Regions from separate parts of the Thalassotalea maritima genome, predicted to be linked through region 1. Evidence: predicted binding sites of a transcription regulator. Region 1 holds the regulator's gene; each other region holds the start of a gene.
What was found. The regulator FNR, encoded in region 1, switches genes on or off when oxygen is low (the NO sensors DNR and NnrR bind a similar motif). The targets are predictions, from matches to a motif close to TTGATCTAGATCAA.
Positions count from the first base shown of each region.

Region 2: the regulator FNR is predicted to act here: its motif matches at 4,200-4,213, upstream of ACAX20_RS06025 (acetate kinase).
Region 3: the regulator FNR is predicted to act here: its motif matches at 6,559-6,572, upstream of hemN (oxygen-independent coproporphyrinogen III oxidase).

Region 1 is NZ_CP166919.1:1,819,864-1,830,083, reverse strand. It holds gene ACAX20_RS08250 (NCS2 family permease) at 1-31, opposite strand, end outside; gene uspE (universal stress protein UspE) at 336-1,259, opposite strand; gene fnr (fumarate/nitrate reduction transcriptional regulator Fnr) at 1,434-2,150, opposite strand; gene ACAX20_RS08235 (sulfite exporter TauE/SafE family protein) at 2,193-2,858, opposite strand; gene ccoS (cbb3-type cytochrome oxidase assembly protein CcoS) at 2,858-3,127, opposite strand; gene ACAX20_RS08225 (heavy metal translocating P-type ATPase) at 3,132-5,531, opposite strand; gene ACAX20_RS08220 (FixH family protein) at 5,602-6,084, opposite strand; gene ccoP (cytochrome-c oxidase, cbb3-type subunit III) at 6,324-7,307, opposite strand; gene ACAX20_RS08210 (cbb3-type cytochrome oxidase subunit 3) at 7,300-7,482, opposite strand; gene ccoO (cytochrome-c oxidase, cbb3-type subunit II) at 7,485-8,156, opposite strand; gene ccoN (cytochrome-c oxidase, cbb3-type subunit I) at 8,168-9,592, opposite strand; gene ACAX20_RS08195 (hypothetical protein) at 9,881-10,220, shown strand, end outside.
Region 2 is NZ_CP166919.1:1,364,225-1,374,444, forward strand. It holds gene pheT (phenylalanine--tRNA ligase subunit beta) at 1-1,193, shown strand, start outside; gene ihfA (integration host factor subunit alpha) at 1,198-1,491, shown strand; gene ACAX20_RS06015 (thiamine pyrophosphate-binding protein) at 1,677-3,416, opposite strand; gene ACAX20_RS06020 (DUF6942 family protein) at 3,601-4,119, shown strand; gene ACAX20_RS06025 (acetate kinase) at 4,279-5,478, shown strand; gene pta (phosphate acetyltransferase) at 5,488-7,599, shown strand; gene ACAX20_RS06035 (S-(hydroxymethyl)glutathione dehydrogenase/class III alcohol dehydrogenase) at 7,746-8,858, shown strand; gene fghA (S-formylglutathione hydrolase) at 8,964-9,800, shown strand; gene ACAX20_RS06045 (CDP-glycerol glycerophosphotransferase family protein) at 9,913-10,220, shown strand, end outside.
Region 3 is NZ_CP166919.1:3,263,172-3,273,391, reverse strand. It holds rRNA gene ACAX20_RS14640 (23S ribosomal RNA) at 1-1,386, shown strand, start outside; rRNA gene rrf (5S ribosomal RNA) at 1,499-1,613, shown strand; gene ACAX20_RS14630 (IS256 family transposase) at 1,904-3,064, opposite strand; gene ACAX20_RS14625 (hypothetical protein) at 3,555-4,130, opposite strand; gene ACAX20_RS14620 (GTPase-activating protein) at 5,056-5,613, shown strand; gene ACAX20_RS14615 (DUF2489 domain-containing protein) at 5,617-6,114, shown strand; gene ACAX20_RS14610 (TraR/DksA family transcriptional regulator) at 6,167-6,478, shown strand; gene hemN (oxygen-independent coproporphyrinogen III oxidase) at 6,634-8,004, shown strand; gene ACAX20_RS14600 (DUF1285 domain-containing protein) at 8,034-8,567, opposite strand; gene ACAX20_RS14595 (diguanylate cyclase) at 8,668-10,220, opposite strand, start outside.

The DNA of each region.
Region 1 (10,220 bases):
GTTCAGCAAGTTTGAACAGTTTTTCAAACATGTATAGTATCCCAAAAATTGTGTGGTTTTCGACCTGTTACGCTTACCGCTGTGGCGCATTTTATAAAGCGCTTTCTTGGTGTGCCAGGTTCGATTAAAAACGCACGCATTTTACGACATCTTGTTACTAAATGTAATTAAAATGTCGTTAAATTTCATCAAAAGCATCTGGGATACAAGGTGGTTACTCTTATTTCATGTTTTGCTAACATTTATATGAGGCTTACCTTACATGTGTTGCATTCGTTCAACAGTTGCCCAATGTTTGGTTATAACTTGAACGTTAAGTGTTGGTTTGTTGTCGGCTACGATTTTAAAAATGGCGATTCATAACCGTTGGGTTTGAGCGCTAACAAGTCACAATTAAGTCTATCAATGACCTGCTCAGCGGTGTTGCCGATTAATACCGCAGATAAGCCGGTACGGCCAATGGTGCCGAGGATCACCAATTCGGCATCAATTTCTTTCGCGACGTGATCAATCACATCTTCTGGTAGGCCTTCTTCAACATGCAAGTGCTCGGCATCGATGCCATATTTGTGCGCATGCTGTTGCATCACTTCAAAATGATGCTTCTTCATTGTCTCGTTGTATTCGTGAGGGTCGAACTCTGGAATTTCTATGGCAATATTGACAGGGGTGCCAGGATAAGAATTAACGAGGTGGACGTTGGCGCTAAGTAGATTTGCCAGCTGTAAGGCTTCTTCGGTAATTTTGTTATTTAACGATTGGTGCTCTGGCTCTTCACTTCCCGCATTGATGGCAGCGAGAATATGACCGTCTTTAGGCCAACTATGATCTTTAACCAGTAATAACGGCACCCAGCACTTGCGAATTAAATGCCAATCGGTAGGGGTAAATATCACTGACTTTAATGTCGGATGCTCATGGGTGCTTTTGATCACTAAATCATAATAATGATCTCGAACTTCAGATAATGTCGCTTCAAACGGACGATTGTGCCAAATGACTTTGGTATCAATTTCTTGGGTATAGTGATTTAATAGATTATTGAGCCAAGCGTTACGACCCTTTAGTACCGTTTCTCGCATTGCTTCACGTTCATCAACCGACAACATAGTGGTCATTTCGTAAGAAAAATCATATATCACTAATAATGCCGTGATTTTAGCGCCATTATGCTTGGCAAGGGTACATGCACGCGCGAGCGCTTTTTGCTCGTCTGTGTCGGGATCGATGACCACTAAGATATTTTGATACGTTTCCATAACCATTACCTACCTGTTGCTCGCGCTGTTGTCGTGAAATACTCAACTAATGAATATCAGTAAGCTTAACGTGTTAGCTAGAGGGTTACAAATTTGTTAATGGTAAAACGCTAGAAAATAAAAAAGGTGTTGATATAAATCAACACCTTATAACGTCCACTTAATAATTTTGGGTTATTTTTGTATACCCGCTAATCGAGCTAAGCCGTCTTTATCAATAATGGTGATAAGTTTGTTTTCCACTTGAATTAAGCCATCTTTTTGAAAACGTGTCATGAGACGAGAAATGGTTTCGATGGTTAAACCAATGTAGTTGCCTATTTCACTGCGAGTCATTGGCAAGTTAAATTGCAGTGACGACAAATGACGGTTACCCAAGCGGCGACCGTACTTAACCAAAAAAGTCGCTAATTTTTCTTCGGCATTTTTACGATTTAGCAATAGCAACATCTCATTATTACAGGAGATCTCATCGCTCATTAAGTTCAGCATTTGCGCTTTTAAACGCGGAATTTTATTTGATAAGCTATCGAGAACTTCGTAAGGTATTTCACAAACCATCGATGTCTCTAATGCTTTAGCAAAGCTAGGGTGGGTTCGGCTCGCTAGGGCATCAAAGCCCATTAAATCGCCCGCTAAATGAAAACCTGTAATTTGCTCTTCGCCTTGTTCAGAAATCACAAAGGTTTTGAAAGTGCCTGAGCGAATTGCATAAAGCGTTTTTAATGGCTCACCGGCTTTAAAAATTTGCGTATTTTTTTGTATTGGTTTTTTACGCTCAATGATTTCATCTAATAGATTTAGTTCGTTTTCATTTAAACTAAACGGTAAACACAATTCACTGATACTGCAGTTTTGACATTTGATGTTTGGAGCAATCGACGATGCCATAAGTTTATATCACCAGCTATAAAATTAACTGGCGACAGACTACTAAAGAATTTGATTTAACGCAATTAATAAGCTGTAAAAGCCATAAAAAATCAATAGCAATCCAGTTAGCTTACGGAATCTATCATTACGTAGTACTTGTGTGACAGATTGCAACGAGGTGGAGACGGCAAGCAACGCTGGTAAGGTACCAAGACCAAAAGCAAGCATAATTAACGCGCCATCAATCGCATTGCCACTGGCCATTGACCAGGTTAGGGTAGAGTATACTAAGCCACAGGGTAACCACCCCCAAATAGAACCCAAAGCGAGCGCTTTTAACGGCGAGTCAACGGGGAGAAGGGGCTTACTCAATGGTTGAATGTAGCGCCAAATGACTTTGCCAATGGATTCTATATGGGTTAACAAAAACCAAATTCGTGCGACATAACAGCCCAGCAGAATCAAAAACACACTAGCAATAACCTTGAGCCAAATCACTTGTGCACCAATCGACTTTACCGCGAGAGAACTGCTAAAGCCAACAACCGCGCCAATTAAGGTGTATGAGGTAATACGCCCCATGTTATAGCAAACAATATACAGGCGTTGGCTGCGGGCATGGTTATTGGGGTTAACAAGTAATGACGATATACCGCCGCACATGGCGATACAATGGCCTGCACCAGCTAAGCCTATTAACAGTGCCGATATAAAATCAAGGGGCATTAGCGCGTTTGATCCGAATCTTGCGCTTGTTGCGGTGATTTTTCGTTACCACTTTCCGATGCATCGTAGTGGTTACTGTGTTTTACTGACGATTGAGGTGCGTCTTTGGCGGTTTGTTGTTTATTGCTTTTTTCATCATCAAACAAAATACTCATACCTTGCTTTTCTAAATCGTCGAATTGCTCCGTTTTTACCGCCCAAAAAAACAAATAAATAGCAATCGCAGTAAATAAAATCGCAATAGGGATCAGAATATAAATAACGCTCATGGGTTTATTTTCTCAACAATCGTAATGAGTTAGTAACAACGATAATCGAACTGGCCGACATGCCCAATACTGCCATATATGGGGTGATAAAACCAGAGACAGCAAGCGGTAAGACAATCGCGTTGTAGGCAAACGCCCAAGCGAAATTCTGCTTTATGATACGTCCGGTTTGGCTCGATACATTAAACAACTGTAAGAGACTGCTTAGCTTATTGTTTAACAGAATAACATCTGCGCCACTTTTGGCAATTTGTGTACCGCTACCCATGGCAATGGCAACGTGCGCTTTGGCAAAAACAGGGGAGTCATTTACACCATCACCGACCACAGCAACCGTACGCCCAGAGGCCTGTTGTTGCTCAATAATCGCTAATTTGTTGTTGGCCGTGCAGGTATGGTGATATTCATCTAAGGTTATATGGTGTTTAAACTTATTAACACCACCGGCGTTATCACCACTGATCATTAAAGTGTAAATGTGTTTGGCTTTGATTGCCTGCAGAACCGTTTTGCCATCGTCGCGTATGACGTCGTCAAGATACAGTGCTGCAAGCAGTTGACCGTTACAGGTGAATAAACATTGCGCATTGGCGATGTCATCACTTACTGCTGCTGATTCATTAATCCAGCTCACTTTACCTACGCTCAGCTCTGCATCGTGGTAGCGCGCCTTGATACCACAGCCAGGAACAATCTCCACATCATCAACTTGAACTGAAAAATCTCGATATTGGCTAAATGCCTTTGCAATAGGGTGCTCGGAATGACTTTCCATGGCGGCAATGAGTGTCAATAGATGTTGCTTATCAAGATCGGGGGCGAGCAGTTTGACATCGGTTAGACTGAATTCACCGTTGGTTAGCGTACCGGTTTTATCAAACGCGATCGTGTCGATTTTCGGCATACTTTCCAGTACGTGACCCGATTTGATCATGATACCGTCGCGATTTAACCGAATTGTGCCGCAAGTAAGCGCCGTTGGCGTGGCAAGCGATAAAGCGCAAGGGCAGGTCGCCACCAGTACCGATAAGGTTATCCAAAATGCTTCACTTGGCTCATGCTGATACCAATAAATGGATGTGCCTATCGCCGTTAATAAGATGATAGCAACGAAATATTGGGCTATGGTATCAGAAAGCTGAGCGATTGCCGGCTTATGTGCTTGTGCGTGTTCGCTCAAGCGAATAAGGTTGGTTAAAAAGCTATCGGAATTACTTTTATTAATTTCAATTTGCAAGTTACCGTCGCCATTGACCGTACCTGCAAATACTTGCTCGCCTATCGCTTTACTGACGGGCTCATGTTCACCGGTTAGCATCGACTCATCGATACTGGACTTGCCATGGTAAATGGTACCATCACCAGGAATGGTTTCGCCTGGTTTTACCAATACGCGATCACCTGCTTGCAGTGTTTTGGCACTGACAACGGATTCTTGTTCATCATTGAGTAAGATAGCACTAAGTGGCATCAGTTTGAGTAAATTGGCCGACACTTCTGCGGCACGGGCTCGGGCACGAAACTCTAAGAATTTACCGATTAACAGTAAAAACGTGAACATAGCCAGTGATTCGAAATAGACTTCACCGGTTTGGAAAAAAGTGGCCCATGCACTGGCACAAAACGCAAGTATAATGGCAATCGATACAGGCACATCCATGGATAGTCGGCGTGCACGCAGGGCACTTATCGCACCGGTATAAAATGGCCAGGCTCCGTAAGTCACGATCGGTAAGGTTAATACAAAGCTGGTACCGCGCAAATACGTTAAATTATGCTCGGCTAAGTCGGAAAATGCACCAAAATATAACCCAACGGCAATCATCATCACTTGCATAGTTAATATGCCACTAACGCCTAGGCGACGGATGAATTGTTTGCTGTGCTTGATATTGTTTTGTTCAACTTGATTGGCCTTAAAGGGCAGGGCTTGATAACCAATGCGAGCAATATCTGTGATGATATCACTGAGTCTAAGTTTTTCGTTATCCCAAGCAATCGTGGCGCGTTGAGTTGTAGCATTGACTTGCACTTTAGCTATGCCGTCTTTATCTCCAAGGCGCTTTTCGATTAACCAAGCACAGGCCGCGCAGCTCATGCCGTCGATGGATAAGATGGTTTCTTTGTGATCATCGACATCAAAGGTGAATTCGTTTTGTAAGTTGGCGTCATCGATGAATTGGTTAGCTTTTAGGGCATCGGGTACCAATGCCTCGGCTTTGTTACCTTTTTCACTGCGAAAACGATAATAATCTTCTAAGCTATTCGCGACGATGGTTTCAGCGACAGCTTGGCAACCAGCGCAACACATGTCTCGTAATTGGCCTTCAATGGCGACCGATAAATTTATACCTGGTGGAATTAACTCGCCACAATGGAAACAGTCCTTAGCTACAGCGGTCATAGACTCAACAAACCCTATTAAAAACGAACGAACATCTTATGTTATTGTGTGACAATGTATTGAATCGTGATCAGTAACGCAATTCAAATTCTCTAAAGTTAGCTTGTGGTAACGCAACAATTGTTTGCATTTTCCATTTGTCATCAAATGGCTCTACGACAATGCGCCATTTACCATCAATGTTGGTATTTATGCTTTGACGCATCCAACCATTACCGTCAGGGGTCAATTTTAAACTAAAGTCTCTATCGGCTAGGGTGGCATGATAAAAATGAACGTTAAGGAGTGGGAACGATTTTTCAATACCTGTTGGTTTGAAAATTACCTCTTGGTCAGTGATTTTGATGTCAAAGCGGATGCCTAGCTTTTCTGCCAGTTTGATTTTGCGGATATCTTGGTTGATTGCTTTACCTTTTTTGTAATAGTCATCCACAACAACCGTATCGGCACCTGTATTGGCGATAATTAGGGTGGTGATACCAGCGATAACCGCTGACAAAGGAAGTGCAAAGACGAGGTAAGCCCAAGGCTCTTTATACCAAGGTGTTTTCATGTAAGTGTTCCAACTTCTAATCAAATAGTACTACGTAGTGATATTATTTTCTGATCAGCTTTGCGAGCAGGTAAAGCATGCAAATGTTAGCAAACATTGCGCTTTACACGCGTTCAAAACAGTCAATTTATACAGGTTTAACAACATTGCATATTATTAAACCTGTGAAAACTGGCTCGCTTACAAAATAAAACCCTGCAGAGCAATGTCATGCAGGGTTTTGCATTAGTAATAAAAAATTACTGTGGTTGATTCGATAAGCTGTAAACGTAAGCACTGATCACGCGGATCTTATCTTCACCTAAGATAGATTTCCACGCAGGCATGACACCAGCACGACCGTTACGGATAGATTCTTGTACCGCTCGCTCACTACCACCGTATAACCAGTAGTTATCGGTTAGGTTAGGTGCGCCGAGTTCAATACCCATAGCTGCAGAGCCTTTACCGTCTGCGCCGTGACACGCTGCACACATAGCAAACTTATCTTTACCGGCGGCCGCTAATGTTGCATCAACGTTATCAGCGCGATCAGGGTTCAGGCTAAGTACGTAAGCCGCAACTTCTTTAACGCCTTGTTCGCCACCTAACATGGTTTCCCAAGCAATCATACCTTTGCCTTGACGGCCGTACAGTAGTGAATGCTCGATCGCTTCCGGTGAACCACCATATAACCAAGCATTGTCAGTTAAGTCAGGGAAGCCTGTTGTGCCTTTGGCATCAGAGCCGTGACATTGCGAACAGTTTTGTAAGAATAAACGCTGACCGATTTTCAGAGCTTCTTCATTTTGCGCTAAGTCAACAATCTCTTGTTCAGCAAATTGCGCGAAGATAGGACCGAAACGCTCGTTAGCCGCATCGATTTCACGGTCGTATTGAATCGCTAATCCGTTTTCTTTTGCAGCTGCGTTTTTCACGGCAGAGTCTTCTAAACTCATTACATCTTGGTTCGAGCTCTTCCAACCTAGTAGACCTTGGAAGTTACCTAAACCTGGATATAGGGATAAATAGCCGAAACCCCAGATGATGGTTACTAAGAAGAAGGTACTCCACCACTTTGGTAGTGGGTTGTTTAGTTCTTGGATTCCGTCAAACTCGTGATCCATTGGTTCGCCTTCAGGAACGCCCGCAAAGTTTTTCAAACACCAGCGTAACAGTATCCAACAACCAACCAAAGTACCTAAGGTTAGAACGATTATCCATGCACTCCAGAAGCTAGACATTATTATTAGTCTCCTGTTTCTCTTTCACTTGCTTTTTATCGTCGTCTTCAAAAATAGAATTGGCGGCCTCATCAAAAGATGATTTACGGCGTTTACTGAATGCCCAAATCACAATGATAATGAACAACACAAAAATCAGAACCGTAAAAATGCCTCGTAAGGTGCCTATATCCATAATTATTTCAACGCGTGACCAAGTGATTGTAAATAAGCGATAAGGGCGTCCATTTCAGTTAGACCTTCCTTACCAGTAATACTCTTTGTGGTAGCAAACTCTTTACCAGCGTTAGCGATATCTTCAGCCGAGTAAAGTGGGATAGGGTTACCATCCGAGTCTTTATGGCTACGATTTTTCGTTAACATGTTAAACAGTTCCATCTTATCAGCAGATAACTTGTTGCTGATAGGAGTTTCTGCTAACCACTTGTACGATGGCATGTTTGACTCAGGTACAACTGAACGAGGATCCATCAAGTGAGCATAATGCCAGTCATCTGAGTAACGACCGCCAACACGGGCTAGATCAGGACCAGTACGTTTCGAACCCCACAAGAATGGGTGTTCCCAAACAGATTCACCAGCAACAGAGTAGTGACCGTAACGTTCGGTTTCAGCACGGAATGGACGGATCATTTGTGAGTGACAGTTGTTACAACCTTCACGGATGTATATATCACGACCTTCCATTTCAAGCGCGGTATAAGGACGTAAATTGTCAACCGGCTGAGTCGTTTCTTTTTGGAAGAACAATGGCGTGATTTCTACCAAACCACCGATACTGATAGCAGCGATAGTTGCTGTAAAGAACCAACCAATGTGCTTTTCAACTTTTTCATGTTTATTTTGCATCGTTCAACTCCTTAAGCGATAGCTTCTTTTTGTAAACTACCTTCTTTGGCGCCGATAGTTTTAAACATGTTGTAAGCCATTAACAAGAAGCCAGCCACTACGAAACAGCCACCAACAAAGCGCATGAAGTAGAATGGGTAAGATGCTTGTAACGACTCAACGAAGCTGTAGGTTAAGGTACCGTCGGTATTAACCGCACGCCACATTAGACCTTGCATTACACCTGAAATCCACATCGCAACAATGTATAGAACGATACCTGTTGTGTGCATCCAGAAGTGAACGTTGATAAGTTTCACGCTGTACATACGACCTTGACCAAATAGGACAGGGATCAAGTGGTACATCGCACCGATAGATACCATCGCAACCCAACCAAGTGCACCAGAGTGAACGTGACCAACGGTCCAGTCAGTGTAGTGAGATAAGGCATTTACCGATTTGATCGCCATCATTGGACCTTCGAAGGTAGACATACCGTAGAAAGACAATGACACGATTAGGAAACGTAAAATTGGGTCATGGCGAAGTTTGTGCCATGCACCAGACAGGGTCATGATACCGTTGATCATACCACCCCAAGACGGTAGGAATAGAACAACTGACATCACCATACCTAAACTTTGCGTCCAGTCAGGTAGTGCTGTGTAGTGTAAGTGGTGAGGACCAGCCCAAATATATAGTGATACCAATGCCCAGAAGTGAACAATTGATAAACGGTAAGAGTAAACCGGACGCTCAGCTTGTTTTGGTACAAAGTAGTACATCATACCAAGGAAACCTGCGGTTAAAAGGAAACCTACGGCATTGTGACCGTACCACCATTGCATCATCGCATCGATTGCACCTGAGTATAGCGAGTATGACTTAGTGAAGGTTAATGGCACAGCCATTGAGTTACCAATGTGCAATACTGCAACGGTAATGATGAAGCCGCCGAAGAACCAGTTAGCAACATAAACATGAGACGTCTTACGTTGATATAAGGTACCAAAGAAAACGATGATGTAAGATACCCATACTAAGGTGATAAGAATATCAATTGGCCATTCTAGCTCAGCGTATTCTTTAGAAGAGGTAATACCTAAAGGTAATGTGATAGCAGCAAGCACGATAACGGCTTGCCAGCCCCAGAAGGTAAATGGCACAAGAGCGCCACCAAATAGGGTGGTTTTACAGGTACGTTGTACAACGTAGTAAGACGTTGCAAATAACGCACTGGTACCAAAAGCGAAAATCACCGCATTGGTATGTAATGGACGTAAGCGAGAGTACGTTAGCCAAGGTGTTTCAAAATTAAGCTCTGGCCAGATTAACTGAGCAGCGATTAACACACCTACAAATGTGCCAACTATACCCCAAATTACAGTCATTACAGTAAACTGGCGCACAACTTTGTAGTTGTAATCCATTTCTGTCAGATTGCTTTGACTCATATTAAAGGTTCCACACTTATAGTTATTAAGTTGATGTGAGCATAAAAGGTTACTTAAATCGGCGTAAACACAGGGCCACACACTATTTGTTAACCTATAGTTATAGTTCAAAAAAACAACACACGCATATTGTTATTTTTCGGAGGCGATGATATAGAGTTTGCTAGGCAATGTCACGTCATGTCTAAGGAAATTATGACCTAGATCAACAAATCGTTGTAATTTGTAATTAAAATGTAGAAAATCCCCTGCGCTAAGTCAGTATATGCAGTATTAGAGGAATATAATTTGTTTAAAAATTATGCGGTTGGCGTTATTTTATTGGCGTTACTATGGGCTGTGGTGAACAATCACCAATCGTTACCTGGCCTATCTGATGATAGACAATTTGAAGGTTGTGACTTTCAACAAGGCTCGTGTATAAACCAACAATGGTTGGCACCGATTGAATTAAGTGCTGAGCCAGATGTGATAAAGTCGGAAAGCGAGGTTGTGTTCTACTTGGTGTCTGAGCGTTTCGATGAGTCGGTTCGTATAGAGGGGTATTTGGAAGGCAAAGATATGTACATGGGGAAAATCCCACTCGTGTTTCACTTCCGAAATGGGCTGTTTTACGCCAAAACTATGA
Region 2 (10,220 bases), 460 kb from region 1:
ACATTCCAGCAGCCCGTAAAGTTAGTTTACGTCGTGATAAGTTAGATTCACGTATTGGTATACATATCGAAACTGACGTTGTTACAGAGATTTTGACCCGTTTAGGTTTGTCTGTGAGCTACAGCGATGGTGTTTGGAACACTGAAGTACCAGCGTACCGTTTTGATATTTCAATTGAAGAAGACTTAACCGAAGAAGTGGCTCGTGTATTTGGCTACGATAACATTCCAAATGTATCGCCAACGGCATCGTTAAAAATGCGCGATCACAAAGAAGCGGACCTAACGATTGCTACATTTCGCAATGCATTAATTAACCGTGGTTACCAAGAAGCGATCACCTACTCATTTGTAGACCCGAAAGTGCAAGAGCTATTGCACCCAGGTGAAGAAGTGATGACCTTACCACACCCTATATCATCAGAGATGTCGGTAATGCGTTTAAGCTTGTTCACTGGCTTATTACAGTCGGTGGTTTACAACCAAAACCGCCAACAGTCTCGCGTGCGTTTATTTGAGGCAGGTTTACGATTTGTACCTGACGCGGCGGCCGAAAATGGTGTTCGTCAAGAAGCCATGTTAGGTGGTGTGATCAGTGGCCTTAAGTTTGGTGAGCACTGGAATTTAGACAAGGCAAACGTTGACTTCTTTGATTCCAAAGGTGATGTTGAGGCGTTATTAGCGTTAACTGGTTTTGGCAAAGAATATGTATTTAAACCAGCCGATATTCCTGCATTACATCCAGGCCAAACAGCAGCGATTTATCGCAACGATAACTTAGTTGGTTACGTTGGTGCGGTGCATCCAGAGCTGGAGCGTAAGCTTGGCCTTAATGGTCGCACGTTGGTGTTTGAATTGCTGCAATCAGAGATTTTGATGCAGAAAATTTCAACGGCTAGCAGTATTTCTAAGTTCCCTGCAAACCGCCGTGACATCGCTGTTATCGTTAAAAATGAAGTTAATGCCGAAGATGTATTACAACTTATTGAAAAGGTTGGCACAAATCACCTAGTTGACCTAGAATTATTTGATGTGTACCAAGGCAAGGGCATTGAGCCTGGTTTCAAGAGTTTAGCGATTGCGTTAACGTTGCAAGATAGCGAGCGTACTCTTGAAGATAAAGACATTCAAGACGTGGTAAGCGGGGTAGTCGAAGCCCTTAAGAGCGAATTTAACGCAACATTGAGAGACTAACGATATGGCGCTAACGAAAGCAGAAGTTGCAGAGCATCTTTACGAAGAAATCGGTCTGAGTAAGCGAGATGCGAAACAGTTGGTTGAAGATTTTTTCGAAGAAATCCGTAGCTGTCTGGAAGGTGGTGAGCAAGTTAAGTTATCAGGTTTTGGTAATTTTGATTTGCGCACTAAGAATGAGCGCCCGGGTCGCAATCCGAAAACAGGCGAAGACATTCCAATTTCTGCCCGAAAAGTCGTGACGTTTCGACCGGGGCAAAAGCTGAAAACACGCGTTGAACTTGCCAATCAAGATTAACTGCATCACAGCAGTATAACAGCATAGTCATCATTAATGAAAAACCAGTCCGTAGGACTGGTTTTTTGTTTTTAGCCATTGTGATTGGTGCCATGACTTGCTGCTACGCTTTTAACGGAGAGTCACGCCTTGAGGATACTGTCTGTTAATTGGCGTGATGGCCACAGTCAAAATGTAATGTGTCGTTAACCATCTTTCACTTTACGATAAAGTGCTCGACCGATCATGCGCGCTTTGGTCGGAAGTGGCATCCGCTTTAAATTGGTTTTAACAATGCCTTGGGTAAATGCCGTGGCCTTAGAGTAGTCGATATTAATATCAACAATGACGGGTTTGTTTTCGGCGGCGAGTTCTCGTGCTTGATAAATACCTTTGCCAATATCGTTATTAGTTTCTATGCGCACATATTCTGCACCTGTGGCGATGGCTAAGCCCTGCAATTTAGTCGGTGGTAATGTCGTGCAGGTTTTTCGATTGTAAGGTATTTGCTGTGCTTGCGATATCTGCGATAACTCACCATCGTTAAAGACACAAATAATACAACCGACATGGTTTTGACTGGCCATAGCCAACTCCATTGCTGTCATCATAAAAGCGCCGTCACCGACAATCGCGACGACTTCCCTGCTAGGGTAGGCCATCTTGGTCGCAATCGCCGCAGGTGTTGCATATCCCATACAATTGAAATCAGTTGGAGAAATAAAACCGTACGGCTGATGAATTGACATGAGTTCCGCAGTCAAAAAGGTATGGTTACCATCATCAACAACAATGTGCGCATCGTCATTTAATTGTTTACGCAATTCATCAAAATATAAGATTGGGTTAACTCTATTGTGACTGTCGTGTTGATACCAACAATCACGATACTGCTGCTTGAGCGTTGCTAATGTATGATGGATATTGCTTGCGTCGTTACGCTCTGTATAAGACTGTAACGCGATTAATAAAGCTTCCAGTACTTGTTTGCTATCGCCTTCAATAGTCAGTTCGGCAACGAAATTACGATTAAATACTTCTGGGTTTATATCAATATGAATGAGCTTTTCCGGTAACTTACCACCAAAACTTCCGGTAGCGATTTCTGCAAAGCGGGTACCAATGGCGAGTACACAGTCGGCGTGATCAAATACGTATTTTGCTGCAGGGGCAGCTGCGGGGCCAAAGCAAAAGCCGGCATGCAGTGGGTGTGCGGCACTGAATGCACTGATCCCCTGCAGGGTGGTGGTAACGGGGGCTGTTAGTTTTTCTGCAACGTATTGTAATTGCTTGTGTGTATGCACGGCACCCCATCCCGCAAAAATGGCTGGATTATCGGCTTCCATAAGCATTTGAGCCGCTTGCTCAAGCTTTTGCAATGTACGTTTACCAAGCGCTGGCGATATTGGTGCTTGATAATGAGGTAGGCTACTAATAGTGCCTTTATCGAGTTGTAAATTAACCGGTATTTCAACAAATACCGGACCAGGTTCGCCACTTTTTGCAATGTTATAAGCTTTATAAATAGTCTCGACAACCTCTTGGTGTGACTCGACTTTAAAGACAGCTTTAGTAAATCCTTGAACAAGCTTTTGTTGATCCAGTTGATGTAGTTGATATTCAAACTTAGAGTCACTACGAATACCGCCACTAATGACCAACATAGGAATACCATCTAGGTATGCTTCAGCAATCCCACTAGCAGCATGAGTAACGCCAGCGGCAGGTACAATGACCATGGTACCTATGGTGTTTGTTGTTCGACTTATTGCATCAGCCATAAATCCCGCATGGGCTTCGTGCATCACTAAGGTTGGGGTGATGGTCTGTGAATTATTCAATTCATCGTAAATTTCGGTATTGTGCACTCCCGGAATACCAAAGGTATGTGTGACGCCAATTTGTTCAAGTGCGTAACGAACTAACCACGCTGCTGTTTTCTTCATATTCTTATTTTTTCGATAACGAGCGTTCACCTAGGTAACGCATTTATTAAGTTACTGTAATTGCTACTTTAACGTGTTTGTGAGGTACAATACCAGATAATCTGCTTTGTGGCGGATTAATGACACAATCAGACTGAGTTATCTGTTAGCGACAGCTAAATCTTGAATAGGACATTGCACGTATATGAATAAAACCCCTGGACTTGGTGATACAAACGCATGTTTTACTGTGTATACACGCCACCGTCCGCCACTGGTGGTATATGAACAATTAACAAGCTTGCAACCACTTCGACAAGGTGAGGTGAAACAGATAGCCGATAATACATCTAACCATTGGCGCAAAGTGTTTAATGTTTATGCAAAGCTACTGTTTTCTATAGATAAAACTGGTTATACCAGTTGGCAGCAATTGCGTGATGAGATATTATTACAGGCAAGTAGTGGTCAAGCTTTACATTTTCTTGATAGCCATCACTGCGACTTTGCCACGGAGCCGGCTGGTGTTCACATTTTAATGGGTAAAACGTTTGCTTTAGATCTCTTAACGGAACAACAATTGAATCAGTACGTGTGGATAGAGAGTGACATCGCAATTAATCGTCAAGACAACATCATCATTAGCCCGTATTTTGACTATCGACAACTGAACAACGCGAAAATTGACGTAATTGCGCGCTTAGTTCAAGGTTTAGTGCGTTAATAACATAGATGGGGCTTATCAAAAACCATTAGCTATAGTCTATTTTGTTTTTAAGTTATTGATAGTTAAAACAAATAAATTTGATGTAAATCACCATTAATAAATGGATTTTTATCTATACTTAATCAGTAAATTATCTAACAAATACTAAGGGTTATTATGTCTGATAATGCCGTACTCGTCATTAATTGTGGCAGCTCGAGCTTAAAATTCTCCGTTATAAACCCCAGCGATGGTGAAGTTTTTGTTTCTGGTGTAGCCGAACGTTTGTTATCGGAACAAGCATTTATCAAAATCGCTTATCAAGGTGAAAAAAAACAAACCGCATTATCGTCGCCATTTGATCATCAAATAGCGGTTAACTTCATAGTTGATTTTCTCACTGAGCAACAGTTAGCCGATAAAGTGACAGCTGTTGGTCACCGAGTTGTGCACGGTGGTGAGGCCTATTCGGAACCGACCATTATCACAGGTGAGGTTAAAAACAGCATCGCTGAACTTGGTAAGCTGGCACCGTTACATAACCCTGTCAATTTAATTGGTGTTGAAGCAGCAGAGCAGGCATTTGCTAAGTTGCCGCAAGTGGCCGTATTTGACACCGCGTTTCATCAAACCATGCCGCCGAAGGCGTTTATCTATGGCCTACCATTTCATTTGTATAAGCAACATGGTATTCGCCGTTATGGTTTCCATGGTACCAGTCACTATTTTGTGTCAAAACAAGCCGCAGAGATGTTGGAAAAGCCTATTGAAGAAACCAGCGTTATCACCGCTCACTTAGGCAATGGCTGCAGTGTTTGTGCTATCGAGAATGGCAAAGCCGTTGATACCTCGATGGGATTAACCCCACTCGAAGGGGTGATTATGGGTACTCGCAGTGGTGATATCGACCCAGGTATCGTATTTCATTTGATTGAACAGTTACATTACAGCCCAGAGCAAGTGAATAACTTGCTGAATAAAGAAAGTGGTTTGCTCGGTATTTCGCAGATGTCGAACGATTGTCGCACAATTGAAGATGCGGTGATTGATGAAAATGACGCGCAAGCTAACCTAACCATGGATATATACTGTTACCGTATTGCCAAATCCATAGCCTCGTACATGGCCTCGCTTAGCCATTTCGATGCGTTGGTATTTACCGGCGGTATTGGTGAAAACTCAGACTTGGTGCGCTCGCGCGTCGTGCGTTCATTGAAACTCCTAAATCTAGAGTTGGATGAAGCCCAAAATACAGCGATTCGCTTTGGTAAACAAGGTACTATCTCTGCCTCAAGCAGTGTCCCGTGTCTGGTGATCCCGACCAATGAAGAGTTAGTGATAGCGACTCAAACTGCAGCCATCGTTGGCCAGGGTTAGGGGGAGTTTATGCCAAGACGAATTATGATAGCGCCATTAGGCTTTGGCGTTGGTTTAACCAGTACGGCGTTGGGTGTTTATCACAAGCTCCAGCAAATGGGCGTTGATGTTGGTTATTATAAACCGATAAGTCAGCCGACTCGCAATAAGCTACAAAGTAATACTTATGGTGCCCCCGAAGTTCATGATGATATTGTCAGCTCTATTCCTATCAGCATTGTTGAAGACAAGGTTGGTGACGGCAAATTAGATGTTGTATTGGAAGAGATTGTCGGTCACTGTGAAAGTATCGATAAAGAAATCATCATTATTGAGGCGATGATCCCAACCACTCGTCACGCTTATGCATCAAAAGTTAATGCAGAGGTTGCGCAAGCATTATCCGCCGATATCATCTTTGTCGCAACACCAGATAATGACACGCCAGAGCAATTTGAAGACCGATTAGAGCTCAGCTCGAAAACATTTGGTGGTTTGAATAACCATCGGGTTAAGGGCTGCATTATTAATAAAATTAATGCCCCCGATAAAGACGTTTATGGCTTGTTACCACGAGAGTCGGAATATGAAGCGAAAACCGATATCAGTGATTGGCAAAATCTGTCGATATTTAAACCTGGAAAATTTGAGCTGATCGGTTCGTTGCCGTGGGAAATTGACTTGGTTGCTCCTCGCGTTGTTGATATCAAAAATTACCTTAATGCAAAAGTTTTGCACGCTGGTGATATGGAGCACCGACGGATCCAGAGCATTAGCTTTTGTGCTCGTAGTGTCGCTAATTTGATGGGCCATTTGGAGCCTGGTCGTTTAATTGTTACCCCAGGCGACCGTACCGATATTATTATTGCCACGTGCTTATCAGCACTTAATGGTACCAAAGTGGGGGCTTTACTATTAACCAGTGGTTATACCCCTAATGAACAAGTTATGGCGTTATGTCAGCAGGCTTTTAAAGCCGGCTTGCCTATGCTGTCGGTAGAATGGGACACTTGGGAAACATCACGTCATTTACTTAGTTACAATCCTGAACTACCAGAAGAAGATTTGCAGCGTCAAGAGCATATCCGTAATTTCGTCGCTGAACGCTTAAACGGTAAGTGGCTTGAAAATTACATCGGTACCAAAGTGACCGGTAAATTATTATCGCCACCGGCGTTTAGGCATAAGTTGACGTCTCAAGCGAAGGCCGCCAATAAGCTTATAGTTTTGCCTGAAGGTAATGATATACGCACTATTAAAGCGGCGGCTATTTGTGCTGAACGCGGTATTGCTCGTTGTCAGTTACTGGGACAAAAAGATGAAATCCTCTTAATAGCCGAGCAACAAGGTATCACTTTACCACCAGGTGTTATCATTACCGAGCCAAAAAGTGTTGTTGAACATTACGTTGAACCATTATTAGCGCTACGTAAGCACAAGGGCATGACAGAGATAGTTGCTCGTGAAGAGCTCAAAGACACCGTTGTGCTGGCGACCATGATGCTGCAACTTGGTCAAGTTGATGGCTTGGTTTCTGGTGCAGTCAACACCACGGCAAATACCATACGTCCAGCGTTGCAACTGATTAAAACCGCTCCAGGTAACTCTTTAGTGTCATCGGTGTTCTTTATGCTGCTTCCTGATCAAGTGTTTGTCTATGGTGATTGTGCCATAAACCCTGATCCTAATGCTGAACAACTCGCCGATATCGCCATTCAATCGGCTGAATCAGCGATTCAATTTGGAATTGAGCCGCGAGTTGCAATGATCAGTTATTCAACGGGTAGCTCTGGTAGCGGTGTCGATGTTGAGAAAGTGGCACAAGCGACCAAACTAGCTCAACAAAAACGTCCAGACTTATTGATTGATGGTCCGCTACAGTATGATGCTGCGGTGATGGAAAATGTAGCCAAAAAGAAAGCGCCGAACTCAAAAGTTGCTGGTAAAGCGACAGTGTTTGTCTTTCCTGACTTGAACACGGGCAATACAACCTACAAGGCTGTGCAACGTAGCGCTGACTTGATCAGTATTGGCCCGATGTTACAAGGCCTAAATAAGCCTGTAAACGACCTATCTCGTGGTGCGTTGGTTGAAGATATCGTTTATACCATTGCATTAACGGCGATTCAGGCTGATCATTAATCAACGATTGAGAGTTATTAAAAAGCGATGCACTCGAGGGGGCATCGCTTTTTTTATGTATTATTCAACATCGTCACTGTTCAGCCTTTCTATACGTTGTGAATGAACTAAGCTAATTAGATAGTTAGGTATAGTGAGGAATCAATATGAAAACAAGAGCTGCGGTGGCATTTGCTGCCGGCCAACCACTTAGCGTTGTAGAGGTTGAACTGCAGGGCCCACAAGCAGGTGAAGTGCTAATAGAGTTAAAAGCAACCGGCGTTTGTCATACCGATGCGTTTACATTATCGGGTGACGATCCTGAAGGTGCCTTCCCGGCGATCTTAGGTCATGAAGGGGCTGGGGTCGTGGTTGACGTGGGCGCTGGGGTTACATCTGTAAAGCCTGGTGATCATGTGATTCCTTTGTATACCCCGGAGTGTCGTGAGTGTGACTTTTGTTTACACCCAAAAACGAACTTATGCCAAAAAATTAGAAGTACGCAAGGCCAAGGTCTGATGCCCGATGGTACCTCTCGTTTTTCGCTCGACGGTAAGCCTATTTTACATTATATGGGCTGCTCAACCTTTTCCAATTACACCGTGTTACCTGAAATAGCCGTTGCTAAAATTCGCGCCGATGCACCGTTTGATAAAGTGTGTTACATCGGCTGCGGGGTAACCACCGGGGTAGGGGCCGTCGCTTTTGACGCAAAAGTGGAGCCGGGTGCTAATGTGGTTGTTTTTGGCTTAGGTGGTATTGGTCTTAACGTTATCCAAGGCGCTAAAATGGTGGGTGCCAGTAAAATAATCGGTGTCGATATTAATGAAGACAAAGCGGCATTGGCAAAACAATTTGGTATGACCGGCTTTATAAACCCAAACAAGGTTGAGAATGTGGTCGATGCTATCATCGAAGCAACCGGCGGCGGCGCGGACTATTCGTTTGAATGCATTGGTAATGTTCAGGTCATGCGCCAAGCACTTGAATGCTGCCATAAAGGCTGGGGGGAATCGTGGATTATTGGCGTTGCTGGCGCAGGACAAGAAATTGCTACGAGACCGTTTCAGTTAGTTACTGGTCGCAGTTGGCGCGGTAGCGCATTTGGTGGTGCCAGAGGGCGCACCGATGTGCCGAAAATTGTTGATTGGTATATGGATGGAAAAATAAATATCGATGACTTGATCACCCATACCATGCCGCTTGATAACATTAATGAGGCATTTGATTTAATGCACCAGGGAAAATCGATTCGCTCTGTGATTTTATACGACCTATAACTCTCAGGGTTGCTAATCATATAGAGTAGCGTACCCAGTTTTAAAGGGGCTGTTGGCTATAAATCACCGATTAACCGCTTTTATTTTTAACAAAGAGTGACGCAGATGAAATTAATAAGCGACTACAAGTCCTTTGCCGGACGACAACTACGTTATCAGCATCAATCAACTAGCTTATCATGCTCTATGATGTTTTCGGTATTTTTGCCTGAACAAGCAGAGCAACAAAGAGTGCCTGTATTGTATTGGTTATCTGGCTTAACCTGTAGCGATGAAAATTTTGTGTTGAAAGCAGGCGCACAACAATATGCTAATAAGTATGGGATCGCGATTGTTGCCCCTGATACGAGCCCCCGAGGCGACGATGTCGCAGATGCTAGCGATGGCGCTTATGATCTAGGGTTAGGCGCAGGCTTTTATGTTGATGCAACCGAGGAGCCTTGGCATAAACACTATCAAATGCATCACTACATTAGCCATGAATTACCCAACTTGGTTTGGCAGCATTTACCTATAGAAGCCGACAGAGCTGCCATATTTGGTCACTCTATGGGCGGCCATGGCGCACTCACCATCGGGTTAAAGCATCCTGAAAAATATCGTAGTATTTCTGCGTTCGCACCGATTTGTGCTCCTAGTCAGTGCCCGTGGGGCGATAAGGCGCTAACAGCGTATTTAGGAGAAAATAAAGCACTTTGGCAGCAATACGACAGTGTTGCTTTGCTTAATCAACTATCATCTTGCCAACCTATTTTAATCGACCAGGGCAGTGCTGATGAGTTTCTGTCAACTCAGTTAAAACCAGAATTATTACTCGCTGCAGTAGCGGGAAAGTCGTTACCTATTAGCTACCGACTGCAAGCGGGCTATGATCACAGCTATTTTTTTATTGCCAGTTTTATCGAACAGCATATTGCTTTTCACGTTAAGCATTTACGTTAATTGTCCTGTGCGAGCCAGTTAGTAATAAAATTATCACAAAAGGTTTGCGTCGCTAAAAAGGTTTATGTGATCATAAATGGATAGAACGATAACGTGTAAATTAGGCTGAAGAATGAAGATTGCTTTCGATATTCAACACTTGTATTACCTACCGCAATATTTGCCTGTTATAAACGCCCTTAAGCAGCATACCCAGGACATTACTTTAGTCGCTCATACCAGCGATGATGTTGAGCTAAATGATATCATTAAAGCGGCTGTACAAGATGTTGATGTTGAAGTGGTTTATGTTAGTGATTGGCAACAAGCACTGGCATATTATCTTGAGCAAAAACCGCGGTGGATAGTTTTTGGTAATGCTGTCTCTGACTTGGTACAGATACATAAACACAGTAAAACGATTTTGATGCAACATGGTGT
Region 3 (10,220 bases), 1.4 Mb from region 1:
AGATACGAGACGAGACTCTACGGAGTTGAAGTTGTTGATGCCATACTTCCAGGAAAAGCTTCTAAGCATCAGATTATAAGGAACCGTACCCCAAACCGACACAGGTGGTTAGGTAGAGAATACTAAGGCGCTTGAGAGAACTCGGGTGAAGGAACTAGGCAAAATAGTACCGTAACTTCGGGAGAAGGTACGCCGGCTAGTGTGAATCCCTTGCGGAGTAAGCACCGGTCGGTCGAAGTAACCAGGTGGCTGGAACTGTTTATTAAAAACACAGCACTGTGCAAAATCGAAAGATGACGTATACGGTGTGACGCCTGCCCGGTGCCGGAAGGTTAATTGATTGGGTTAGCGCAAGCGAAGCTCATGATCGAAGCCCCGGTAAACGGCGGCCGTAACTATAACGGTCCTAAGGTAGCGAAATTCCTTGTCGGGTAAGTTCCGACCTGCACGAATGGCGTAATCATGGCCACACTGTCTCCACCCGAGACTCAGTGAAATTGAATTTGCGGTTAAGATGCCGTATACCCGCGGCTAGACGGAAAGACCCCGTGAACCTTTACTATAGCTTGACAGTGAACATTGCTCCTACATGTGTAGGATAGGTGGGAGGCTTTGAAGCGAGTACGCCAGTATTCGTGGAGCCAATCTTGAAATACCACCCTTGTATGCGTGATGTTCTAACCTGGGCCAGTAATCCTGGCTGGGGACACTGTCTGGTGGGTAGTTTGACTGGGGCGGTCTCCTCCCAAAGCGTAACGGAGGAGCACGAAGGTTGGCTAAGTACGGTCGGACATCGTACGGTTAGTGCAATGGCATAAGCCAGCTTAACTGCGAGACAGACACGTCGAGCAGGTACGAAAGTAGGTCATAGTGATCCGGTGGTTCTGTATGGAAGGGCCATCGCTCAACGGATAAAAGGTACTCCGGGGATAACAGGCTGATACCGCCCAAGAGTTCATATCGACGGCGGTGTTTGGCACCTCGATGTCGGCTCATCACATCCTGGGGCTGAAGTCGGTCCCAAGGGTATGGCTGTTCGCCATTTAAAGTGGTACGCGAGCTGGGTTTAGAACGTCGTGAGACAGTTCGGTCCCTATCTGCCGTGGGCGTTTGAGAATTGAAGAGGGCTGCTCCTAGTACGAGAGGACCGGAGTGGACGAACCTCTGGTGTTCCGGTTGTCACGCCAGTGGCATTGCCGGGTAGCTATGTTCGGAACTGATAACCGCTGAAAGCATCTAAGCGGGAAGCAGGCTTTGAGATGAGTTCTCACTGGGACTTTAAGTCCCCTAAAGGGTCGTCGGAGACTACGACGTTGATAGGCAGGGTGTGTAAGCGTTGTGAGGCGTTGAGCTAACCTGTACTAATTGCCCGTGAGGCTTAACCATACAACACCCAAGAGGTTTTCCTCAGGTGTATATGGTCTGACATAAAAAAGTTCAAGCATTCATATTGAAAGAAAAAGTTAAATATCAGATTTCCAGATTTAAACGATTTTTGTCTGGCGACAATAGCACTTTGGAACCACCTGAACCCATGCCGAACTCAGAAGTGAAACGAAGTAGCGCCGATGGTAGTGTGGGAGTTCCCATGTGAGAGTAGGTCATCGCCAGGCTTCTAATTAAAAGAAAGGCTGCACATTGTGCAGCCTTTTTTGCTATATGGCTAAAATTAAATTTAGCAAGCTAAAAACCTCAAACTCGCTTCCTGAAAATAGTACCGGCACAGATCTTAAGCATTCATGCGTCCACGACATTTCTAGACGAACTCGTTAGCATGTCCGATAAGCTTGCTCGTTATGCCTTTCGATAAACTCCCTACAAAAACGATTAAAGCTGTTAACCATAGCATGGGTACCGTCCCAGAAAGTGTGTCTCTCTTATTTTAATTTCAGTTTCAAATTACCTAGTTAAACAAGTTACTTTTCTCAAAGCGACTTATCGGGTATTGGTAAGTCGTTTTATTCATATCCAGTGCTACCTTACTTAGAATGGTTAATACAGAATCAACACTTGGCATGGAATTCCTTATTTTTAACGTTCGTTTGAATGATTTATTTAATCGTTCAATCCAGTTGGTAGTATAAATCATATTGCGGATGATCGGCTCAAAGTCCAAGTATGTGGCGTAATACTGCAAGTACGGCTTATCAATAAACATCTTAAAGTTAGAATATCTCTTACCCCACTTCTCATATAACCACCGAGCGCGGATCATAAGTTCTTCACGGTCATCTGATTGATCATCTAAATTAAAGACAAACCTCAAATCATCAGCGACTTCACCACGATGAGACTTCTTCACTTTTTTTAAGATGTTGCGTTTCATATGTAAGACGCACTTTTGAATTTTACATTGATAATGCCGTTCAATGGCCGAATCTAAGCCCGATAGGTTATCAATCACAGCAAGGTCGATTTGCTTGAGGCCACGCTCCTTTAAATCTAACAAGATGTCATCCCAATTGGCTGCTGATTCGGTCGGTGCATTGTAAATACCAATCACTTCACGAGTCATGTCGTGCTTTACCGCTAAAACGATATAGTAGGCTTCGCTAGAAACCGTTTCACGCTTTGTTTTGATAAATGTCGCATCGAGATAAATGATGGGGTAATAATCGCATAACTTCTGTTTTCTGAAGTCTTCCATTTCCTCATATAGGCTCTTAGTAATGCGCGATACGGCGCTTCGAGTGAGCTTTTGGCCATAGATAGATTCAGTTATTGATTCAATTTCTCGAGTTGTAAGCCCCTTGGCATAAAGCTCAAAACAAAGTTCGTTCAGTGTATCGCTTTGCTCTTTCATGACATTGAGGATCCAAGGCTTGAATTGATTTAATCGATCACGAGGTACCTGTAAAGATAGAGCATCACCTATACCTAAGCCTGCCACAGGTCTATAGCCATTGCCTTTGTTACCTTGAGAAGATCTTAGGTATTCCGTTCGCTCAGCTTTCATAAATGAATTAAGGGCGAGCTCTAATACCTGATTTAGACCACCTGGCTTTTGGATTAAAGAATCTAATGCTGCTTGAATTTGCTTACTATTCAGCGTTAAATTAGTCATAGTCTCTCTCCGTTTGTTGTTGATTGTTTTTTGGTCGAAACTTTCAACTAAACTAAGAGAGACTTTTTTATTTGTCTAGTGGGACACACTTTAGTGGGACGGTATGATAGCATGAAGCTTGATGGTTCGCTGACTGGCTGTACAGAGGTTCCACTTGCTTTATAAACTAGTAATGTTGACCTATAAGACTCTTTGGAATCCCAATATTGCGTTAAATTACCCTCATCTACCAAACTTAGAGTGTCACTGTAGGTGTTGTTATCAGTCAAAGAGTCGTTGTAGTCTACCGCCCTTACAAAAGCCAAGCCGTTCCTTCCTTCGAAGCATCCTATCGACGAGTGTGCTTCATAAAAGCTTTGATGATAAGCACGGTAAAAATTAAATCCTATGGCATCAAATGTTGTCTCGTATACTGAGTCATCAAAACCGTCACTATTCTCATCGTAAACCCAATTCTCTTTTCGAGTGATATATCCCACATACAGCCATGCTAAACCAGGCTGTTGATATAAAGTTCTTGGGCTTTCTGGTTTAACAAAGCTATTTTCCGTTCTTCATCAACATAGGCTTTCACCTCGGGCAGATTAAATTTGAATTCAGAATATGAATGAATGTTATCAATTAAAAAAGCTAGATCTATACCAACTACACATCTGCCGGGTTGTTCGGCATCTTCAACAGGTATTCTGTCAAAGCGTTCACGTAAATCATTAAGTATGGGGCGCGCTTCCTTAATATTGAAAGCTCGGACACTTGCATTGTCGCCGTTGATATATATCGAATAAAATAAATCTGCGTCAGAACGATTGAATGTGCTGTTTGGTGCAAGATTTAGAGTAATCTGATTTAAGTATCCACTACCCTGTATAAGAATTTTCTCTGATGTGCCCTCAAAGCCATGACTTGTCAAGTCTGTCCATGTAGTTTCAACATGGCTCTGAGTAACATAAACTTGGCTGCATGCGGGGTGGCAAATAAGGTAATTAGTAATAGCATCTAACGCCCTTTGGTGAAATATAATGCCTCGTTCTTTTAATCGGTTCAGTTGTACGCCATAGTTATCCATTCATCATCTAATTTATATAGCAGGCTATAGGAGATTGTGAAATATCTAAGCTGTAAAAGGTTAAAATTAAAAACTCAGCATGAAAGATTAATCTCTCAACGAAAGAAAACATAAAAAAGTTATTTAATCATTTTTGTAGGCTGTTATTGAAAGAGATTCTCTTCTGGAAAGAAGTATTCCAAAAACATCTATTCGTTCATGGTCGCATTTTTATATGTAAGACATTTGCCATTAAATTCCGTTATATTTTCAAATATAGAATTTTTGTTCTATTTTTTAATTAAATAAAATCAATGCGTTATATTTATTCGCTGTGCAATTGTCAATTTTTATTGGTCAGCATACTTGTAACGACAAAGTGTTAATATAGAATATCAATTCGTTACAGGATGTAACTAGTCAGAAACATCAGGATTTATTGGTAGGATGCCATAAGGACAGCTTGATGGATTATTTACCGGCTCAGGAAGAGCTATTATCACGGAAGTGTAATTTTAAGGACAACCCAAAAGAGATCAGGACGATTGATAATATAAAGTCAGGAACACGGATATAGCAAGGAGTGCTATACAAGGAAGGGTCAGGGCTGCAAAAATTTGTACCAGACACAGACAAATGGTTTGTCTAAAGCGAAAGTAGTTACTTTCGCTTTTTCTTTATATACGCCTTAATATTTTCATAATGGCTTTGAAACAGGACTGCTTTTAGTCAATGCTAAGTAATAGCGAGCAGAATTATAGACCACAGTCATGATTCCCTTCTCACGCTAGCGACTGGCATTCTATTGCATTACAGATAAGTTGCTCGAAAAAAGCGCTTATTATTATCCTTATGACGCTGTTTAGCGTAAAATAGTCATTATTATTTGTAAACATCGTACGGTATTATGGCTAGATCAAAAAAATCGCGCAAAGAAGGCGCGTTAATGAAAAAGCTTAATTTAAAGCGTCCTGAAAAAGTTGAAAAAGAACCTCGTAAGCGTAAGGTATCTGGAAATAAATCAGGCACACGTCAACAAGTAGCCTCTCAGAAAGATGCATCGCAACAGCAAACAGGCAATCAAGACCCTAGAGTTGGTAGTAAGAAGCCAATCGATCTGGGTGTTTCTTTAAAGCCGAAAAAGCCAGAGCAACATAAACCTAAGCAGGCTGTGGTTGCGCCAATTCGTGTTGCTGAAACCACCACTGAAACTATCGCCGATGAACAAGCATTAATCGATCTTTATGAGCAAGAGCTTGATGCTATTGAAGCAAACGAAGAATTTATAATCATCGCCGCTAAACTTGAAGCTGGGGAAGAAGTCACTTTGGCTGAGCAACAAAAGCTTGAACAAGCTCAACAGCGCCACCAAGAATTGTTAGATCTATTAGGTTATGAAGAAGACGACTTCATTGAAGACGAGCAGCCTGTCGAAGATGATGACGATGAAGACGCGTTGTTGCGTAAGTTTGATGACAGTGAATTTTCGGAGTTTAAAGAGTAATAGATGACGACCATGCAGTTAGTTTTAGTTATTGTCGCCGTAATTATTATTTTAGCCCTGGCAAGTTATGCCAGCTTCTTACTGTTTAGATTACGAGAACAAAAGCGTTTCCGCGAGCAAGCAGAACGTCAAAAGCGTGAAAAAGCTCAGCAGCGAGATGTTAAAGTCTTAGAGTCAATCATGCATATTTGCCGAGCAATGGCTGAAAAGCAGTGTGAGGTATCTGAAGGCAGTTGGCGATTATCTGTATTGATGGAATCGTTACCGAATCATCAAGCTCAAATGAAGTCTAATTTTCCTGCTATATTTACTTTATATAGTAAGATCAATCACATGCCTATTTTGGAAGCGCGTAAGCAACTGACGAAGAAGGAGCGCTTTAAGTTAGATTTAGAGCGTGCTGGTTATGAAGAGGAATTTGAGTCAGCCGTCAACGCCGATGTTGCTAAGCTATTGCCGTTTGTTAAGTCGCTGATTGATTCAATGCAGAAGCAACAATAAAACCTCCGCTCAGTCGTTGCCAATTCGCTGAACGGAATCAAAGGGTATGACAATGACTGAGCAATTAAAACAAGACTTCACTAAGCGCATTATTGCCTTGCAGGCTCGCGTAGATTCAATTCATGATGACTTTGCCGAAGGGCGAGATGCGGATTGGTCAGAGCAAGCGGGAGAGCGAGAAAATGACGAAGTACTTAACGCCTTAGAAGTTGAGGCGAAAATCGAGATTCAGCAATTATCTAACGCTATTCAACGTATCGAGAACGGTACTTACGGTATTTGTTCTTCGTGTGGTGACCAAATTGCGGCAGCTAGACTGGCCGCCCAACCTGCAGCAACCAAGTGCATAGAATGTGCAGATTGAAGCAATTTCTTTACTTGTGTGTACTAACCGTCTTAGAAACGTTCATTTATATTCTTTACTGTTAATGTTTTGCTAAAACCTTGAGCTTGATCAATAAATTTGCCAACAGGCTTTTTTATAATGTGCAGTCTTAAGTATCTATCGAGCTCGATGCCATGTCTTTTAGTGAAATGTTTTCTCCGCAATTGTTAAGTAAGTACGATGTTAGTGGCCCTCGGTACACCTCGTATCCAACAGCTGTTGAATTTAACGAGGCATTCGATAACGACGATTTACTGAAAGCAATCATCGAGTCAGAAAAACAGAACCTATCTCTGTATATACACATACCATTTTGCCATAGCCTTTGTTACTACTGTGGCTGTAATAAAATCGTAACTCGTCATAAAGATAAAGCAGATCAGTATTTAGATTATTTATTTAAAGAAATTGATACCCGATCAACGCTGTTGGCGAACAAGCCAGTTAAGCAATTACATTTAGGTGGTGGTACGCCAACATTTTTAACCAAGCAACAAATAACCCGTTTAGTTGAGAAGCTAACCACATCATTTAACTTTGCCGACGATGTTGAAATGGGTATTGAAGTTGACCCTCGAGAAATCGAACTAGATTTAGTCGACCACCTGCATGCATTAGGCTTTAACCGGCTTAGTATCGGTGTACAAGATGTCGATGAAAAAGTACAACAGGCCATCAATCGTCTGCAAAGTACCCAGTTTATTGTCGAGCTTGTACAGCGCGCTAAGGCGGTAGGTTTTTCGTCTGTTAATATTGATTTGATTTATGGCCTACCACATCAGAGTAAGCAAACCTTCGCCAGTACCATTGATGCGGTCCAAGCGATTGATCCTGATCGTATTTCATTATTTAGCTACGCCCATTTACCAACTCGTTTTGCACCGCAACGAAAAATTCGCGATGAATGGCTACCAAATTCAAATGAAAAGCTAGCGATTATGCAATTTGCGATAGAGTCGCTTATCGATATGGGGTACGAGTTCATCGGTATGGATCATTTTGCAAAAGTCGACGATGAGCTTGCTAAAGCTCAGCGAGAAGGGCGTTTACACCGTAACTTTCAAGGTTATACAACGCTCGGAGAGTGCGATTTATTAGCGCTGGGTGTCTCGTCAATCAGTGCCATTGGTGCCAGCTTTAGCCAGAACGTTAAAACACTAAAAGAATATTACCAAGCGATTGATGATTGTGGCCATGCATTAGAAAAAGGCATAGCTACAGATCGCGATGATGCGATTCGTGCCTTTGTTATTAAGCAACTTATGTGTAATTTCCGTGTATCGAAGCGTCAAATCGAGCGTCAGTTTAATATTATTTTCGATGAGTATTTTGCTGATGATTTGCCATCTTTAGCTATTTTTATTAATGACGGTTTGTTAATAAATAATGCAGAAGCTATCGATGTGCTACCCAAAGCAAGGTTGCTAATTCGTAATATATGCATGTCGTTTGATGCTTATATTAAGCCTCGCTTACAGCAGCAACGCTTTTCTAAAGTTATATAGGCAGATCTTATCTAGCCCCGTTGGCGAGCCTAAAGCTCGCCGATAACGTGCTCAACGCCAGCACTTTTGATGTACAGCTGCTCCTTATTGCCACTTAGCTTCTCTTGTGCAATTTCCGCCCACTGATAAAAGACATTGCGATGAATACTCGCATATAAATTACGACGTACCTTGATTATAGGCTGTCCGTTATCGTCCAATATCAGTGGCGTTTTGTCATTTAATAGTATCTGATCACCTAAATTGGTTGTTAATAGCATCGTGGCTTGCTCACTGTCATCGAGCCATTGCCATGAGGTAATGGTAAATGGATACCGTTCAACCGAAATGCCAATTTTCTCTACAGGCGTGACTAAATAATATTTATTGCCTTGCTTAATTAACACTCGGGCAAATAATTTAACTAATCGTGGTCTAGTAATCTCGCTACCTTGATACAACCACTTACCGTCAGCTGTTATAACCATATCAATATTGCCACAAAATGGTGGATCCCATTTTTCTACGGGAGGAAGCTCGTTTTGTTTGGCGTGGATCTGTTCACTGATGCGTTGCAGGGACATAAGGCATCTCATCTAATAGGTTCGATATAGGTGCATAACGATAACACAATTATCTATGAATAAGCGGCATGCTAAGTAACTAACGTAGCTAATACATAGCCTAAGCCGCATACAAGGTAATTTTATTCTTGCCTGTGGTTTTTGATTCGTACATGGCATCGTCCGCTTTTTTGAGCAAGGAATCTAGGTCATCACCATCTTCCAGCTCTGCCATACCAATACTGATGGTTGTGTTAAATTTGAGATCTTCATAAACAATTTGATTTTTCTCAATAGCTGAGCGGATACGCTCTGCCACATGATGAGCGTCTAACATGTTATTGTCATGACAACCTACCATAAATTCTTCACCACCAATTCGGCCACAAAAGTCACTTGCGCGGATAATATTGCGGATCAGGTCGCCTATTTCTTTTAATGTTTGGTCACCTGCCGGATGACCAAATTTATCGTTAATAAGCTTAAAATTATCAACATCAAAAGCGATAAAGGTCAGAGGCTTTTGTTGACGTTCTGCTTGGGCAATGGCCATTTTAGCCAAATTCATAAAGGCTCGGCGATTTGGGAGTTGAGTCAGCATATCGGTTCTTGCTTCAAACTCCGCTTGCTCTTTGGCGGTTTTCAGCTTTTGATTTTGCTCTTTTACCAACTCTTGTAGTTTGTATGCTTTCTCATATGCATCACTGATATTATTGATATCTTCAGCTGAGCCCTCAGTGATATGGATACGAATCTTTTGGTAAATACTCCACATAAAGCCTAGCAAATGTGCCACCATAGTCACTATACATACAATGGTGATATTTACATTGGGATAGACAACACCGAGCTCTTGTAGTGTGATTATTAGTAAGGTAGCAAATAGCGGAATGATCGACAGTAACATTATGCTGGTTTTCTTTTCACCCGTATAGCCACAATAGGCCGCAATTAGCACGGCTACCGGTAAAGTAAAGATGGTTATTTGCTGTAACGTTTTTGCCAGATCATGAAAGCCAATTATCGCCACCGGAATGATAAATATAGTGGCGCAAATCATCACATGCATAATCTTATCAAGCGCTTTTGAGTGAAAGCCTATGTTGTTATAGGTACGAATAAACTGCAGAGCACAGCTTAACATCATAGCGATAGCGATGGTTCCGAGTAAGTAATAATCGAGGTTACTTACATATAAATTAGCAACACCGCTAGCAAGCAACATGGCGGGGATCAGACTTATCACATAAAAACCATACCAATAGCAGTATGTTTCTTTAAAGAGTTGAAAATATATAAAGCCGGCTAACAAAGACATTAGTGTTAGCCCCAATATAAGGCCCATTAAGCTATGCTGAATGTTCATCGCTTGGCTTAATTCCGGTAATTTCCAAACGTCCACATGAGCATAGCGAGGCGTTGCGGTTGGACTAAACACCTCTAGTAGCACTTGCTTACTTTCGTTAGCGGCAAGTTGCATAGCAAAAACATTGTTGGCTGAAGCGAGCCGTTGTTTGGCAAATGGATTGGAGATAGGCACCTGCATGAGTTGCTGTGGTAGATTATCGTCGACGACAAATAATGACAGCGTTAAAGCGTTGATCGCCGGATATTGAAAATAGTAGGTGTGTGTGTCGTCACCGTGATTATGGACATCAAATGATAGCCAGGTTG